One region of the Paenibacillus sp. NN59 genome, then DNA from elsewhere that is predicted to be linked to it. Evidence: predicted binding sites of a transcription regulator. Region 1 holds the regulator's gene; the other holds the start of a gene.
What was found. Region 1 encodes Rex, which represses fermentation and respiration genes when NADH is low (regulators of the CRP and FNR family bind a similar motif). Its sites were predicted from a motif close to TTGTGAAATATTTCACAA; they were not measured.
Positions count from the first base shown of each region.

Region 2: ACT89M_RS26750 (cytochrome ubiquinol oxidase subunit I) is a predicted target of Rex. The motif match lies at 793-810, and genes of this name have one in related genera.

Region 1 is NZ_CP199678.1:4,033,655-4,035,842, reverse strand. Features, by position in the region: gene dinG (ATP-dependent DNA helicase DinG) at 1-412, shown strand, start outside; gene ACT89M_RS17665 (redox-sensing transcriptional repressor Rex) at 631-1,287, shown strand; gene ACT89M_RS17660 (amidohydrolase) at 1,271-2,188, shown strand, end outside.
Region 2 is NZ_CP199678.1:6,144,636-6,146,823, reverse strand. Features, by position in the region: gene ACT89M_RS26755 (hypothetical protein) at 1-561, opposite strand, end outside; gene ACT89M_RS26750 (cytochrome ubiquinol oxidase subunit I) at 934-2,188, shown strand, end outside.

The DNA.
Region 1 (2,188 bases):
CCAAGATGCCAAAGCAGCAGTCCTGCTGGGTACGAGTAGCTTCTGGGAGGGCGTGGATATTCCGGGTGAAGCGCTGACCTGTCTTGCGATTGTGAGACTGCCTTTCCAGCCGCCTAACCATCCGCTTCTGGAAGCGAAGAGTGAACTGTTGCAAGAGCAGAAGAAAAATCCATTTATGAAGCTTTCTGTGCCGCAGGCCGTCATTCGCTTCAAGCAGGGGTTCGGCAGGCTTGTTCGGACAGGCAAAGATCGCGGAATCGTCATTGTGTATGATACGCGTGTAATTGAAGCTTATTACGGCAAGTACTTCCTGTATTCGCTACCGGGACCAAAGATGGAGCATATGCTGACAGAACAGATGGTTCCCCGTATTGCTGAATGGTTAGATCGACCTGCAGAAACTCAAAAATAATTACGATGTAAAGCTATAACATTGCATTGGACTTCACCATGGCGTTAAACTTTGAAGAAGACTTCACAAAGTTCGAACAGGGCAGCGCTTTAATGAACTTATATTCCTAATAATTCGGGCATTCTGTATGAGGACATCATGCATGGATATTGCATGTATACAGAATGCTCATCTTTTCAATATTTATTTAATCGTGGCGATGGTAAGGGGGAGCAAGGATGAAATCGGATAAAATATCAGAAGCGGTAGTACGGCGTCTGCCTGTATATTTGCGTTATTTAAACGAGTTGGTTCAGCGTGAGGTGACAACGGTTTCCTCGCAGGAGCTAGGACAGCGACTGGATTTGAATCCAGCTCAAATCCGTAAAGATTTAGCTTATTTCGGTGATTTTGGTCGTAAAGGAATCGGGTATGATGTGTCTTACCTGATCGAGAAGATTCGTCACATTTTGAAAATTGATCAGCAAATTAATGTGGCTCTGGTAGGGGCCGGTAATCTCGGACATGCCTTATCGAATTATAATGCTTATTTGAAGGACAATATGAAAATTGTCGCTATTTTTGATGCGTTTGGGCCAAAGATTGGCAGTAAAATTAATAGCCTGACGGTCAAACCTATGGAAGAACTTACAGAAGCGGTTCAGAAAGATAACATTCGTATCGGGATCATCACGGTGCCGGACACGGAAGCTCAGAATGTTGCCGATCAACTGATTCAATCGGGCATTGAGGCGATTCTGAATTTTGCGCCAACGATTCTAAAAACGCCTTCACATGTGCGGATTCATCATGCAGACTTTACAACGGATTTGCTCAGTTTGGCTTATTATTTGGAGAACGGGAAGGAAGATGAGCTTGATGACAACAACGAATAAATGGGTAATCCAAAATGGTAAATTTGCTGTAAAAGAAGGTGCCAATTGGACTGTGATTCAAGGGTATATGGTCGTTGAAAATGACAAGATTGTGCATATTGGTGAGACGCTGCCGGATGGTGACGAGAACCTGCCTAAAGTGGATGGAAAAGGACTGCTCTTCCTGCCGGGTCTGATCAATACGCATGGTCATGCGGCAATGTCTCTGCTTCGAGGTCATGGTGATGACCTGGCATTACAAGTGTGGTTACAAGAAAAAATGTGGCCAATGGAAGCCAAAATGACTTCTGAGGACGTGTATTGGGGAGCATCCCTTTCGGTGCTTGAGATGTTAAAAGGCGGAACAACAGCTTTCCTGGACATGTATGACCACATGGATCAGGTAGCAAAAGTGGTTGAACAGTCAGGAGCTAGAGCTGCGCTGGCTCGCGGTGTCATTGGACTGTGTTCGGAAGAAGAGCAGATGAGAAAGCTGGAAGAGTCCGCAGCATTTGCTCGTGAATGGAATGGACAGGCGGATGGACGCATCACAACCGTAATCTCTCCGCACGCGCCTTACACATGCCCTCCAGATTACATAGAGAAGCTTGTTCAAGTTGCGCATGATCTAAACCTGCCTCTCCATACGCACATGTCAGAGACGCTTCGTGAAGTGGAGCAGAATGTATCAGATTATGGCATGCGTCCAGTGGCACATTTGGAGAAGCATGGCTTTTTCTCACGTCCTTCACTCGTAGCGCATGCTGTGCATCTCAACGATGAAGAGATCGAGATCTTGGCACGTCATGATGTCGCTGTATCCCATAATCCGGGTAGTAATTTGAAGCTTGCATCGGGTGTAGCTCGTGTTCCCGCTTTGTTGAAAGCAGGAGTTACTGTATCTTTGGGAACAGACGGACCG
Region 2 (2,188 bases), 2.1 Mb from region 1:
ATAATGGATGTAACCGGCTGGTGAAGTGTCTTCTCCCCCTAGCCAGATGGCACGGGTACCTTGAAAGAGCAGCTTCATATACCGGGTTTCCGAGGATGTGGCCACTAGATCGGCAATGCCGACAAGTCTGGAGATATTGCTCTCCCAGAGTGGAGATGCGGCTTCATCTCCTACGGGTTCAGGCAGTAGTGCAATACATAATTCAGGTTGTAGTGAAGCTACAGCTATAAGCCAGTATGGGTGTGTGACGATTGCAACTGTATGTGGTTCCTGTAATCGGTTCTCCGCCTCCGAAAGAGAGATCACCTGAATGGACTTTGGTAATCCCTCTTCCTCAGCCGTACGGCTACTGACATATAAGATCGTGCCTTCTTGAGCTGCAAATAAAGCAACGATGTCCGGGTAGGGGAAGGATAACCAGCCTCCTTTTCGCGGGAAAATCACATATTGAACGGCAAGATCTGTGGACACAGACAGGTCCATTGTTGCCTGTTTTATATCCTCTTCCTGCCTCTGTTTTGGCTTTGGATCCGCATCTGTTAACGGTTCAGCATGTTCCATTTGTAACTCACCACACCTTGATAAGGGATTTTTGGTATGTAAAAAGCCGCTGTAGCACTTCACATATCTCCGTCTGACACTAACATATGGGCATTTGTCTCCAAACATGAACAACTTCCATGAATACGTGCATCAGTCAAGACCAATCAGGCAACGAACAAGCTTAATAAATAGGCTTAATTTTATCTATTGTGTGACCGAGGTCACTTTTTTTACGTAAGAGGGACGAGTTAGTGATAATTATCACATGTGAAAATTAGGTAATCTGGCACAATACGTTCATCAACGTATTTGGAGGACAGACAGCGAAGAAGCCCGCTTCAAAGCCATTTACGTATCTTGCTAAAGCGAACAGAAAGAAGGGGTAAAGGTATGGATCCGATTATGCTATCGCGTATCCAGTATGCACTTACAACGATTTTCCACTTTTTCTTCGTACCGCTATCCATTGGCCTCGTGCTGCTGGTAGCGATTATGGAGACGTTGTATGTTGCGAAGGGAAAAGAGATTTACAAAACGATGGCCAAGTTCTGGGGCAAGTTGTTCCTGATTAACTTTGCCGTCGGTGTGGTCACCGGTATTTTGCAAGAGTTCCAGTTCGGTATGAACTGGTCGGAGTATTCCCGCTTTGTTGGTGATGTCTTCGGTGCGCCGCTGGCGATCGAGGCTTTGCTGGCATTTTTTATGGAGTCCACATTTATCGGTTTATGGATATTCGGCTGGGATCGTTTGTCCAAAAAAGTACATCTGGCCTGTATCTGGCTTGTATTTGTCGGTACATTCCTGTCAGCGGTGTGGATTCTGGCAGCGAACTCGTTTATGCAACATCCCGTTGGATTCGCCATCAATAATGGCCGGGCGGAGATGAATGACTTCTTTGCACTCATTACAAATGGGCAGTTTCTCGTTGAATTCCCGCATACGATTTTTGGTGCGTTAATGACGGGAGCCTTTGTCGTGACGGGCATTAGTGCTTATAAGTTAATGAAAAAGAAGGATGCCGAAGTATTCCGCAGATCCTTTAACATCGCGGTTATTATCGGTCTTGTCTCCTCGCTGGGCGTGGCCTTCTCAGGGCACTTCCAGGCTCAATATCTGGTGGAAACACAGCCGATGAAGATGGCTGCAAGTGAAGGTACATGGACAACAACCGAAGACCCGGCACCGTGGACGGTTATTGCCTCCATCGACCCGGATAAACAGGAGAACTCCGGTGAGATCAAAATCCCTGGATTACTCAGTTATCTCTCCTATAGTAAATTCTCGGGTAGTGTCAAAGGCATGAAAGAACTGAATGCCGAGTACCAGCAAACGTATGGACCCGGAGATTACATTCCACCAGTGCGAACCACATTCTGGAGCTTCCGTGTCATGATTGCTGCAGGTGGCTTGATGATTCTGCTTGCGATGTATGGTACATATCTGGCTTGGCGCAAGAAGCTGGAAGTGGCAAAACCCTGGTTTATGCGTCTGATGGTCTTTGCGATCTCCCTGCCGTTTATTGCGAATTCAGCAGGATGGATTATGACTGAAGTCGGAAGACAGCCATGGACGGTGTTCGGGTATATGACGACCGAAGCAGGTGTGTCACCTAATGTTTCCGCAGGAATGATTTTGTTCTCCACGA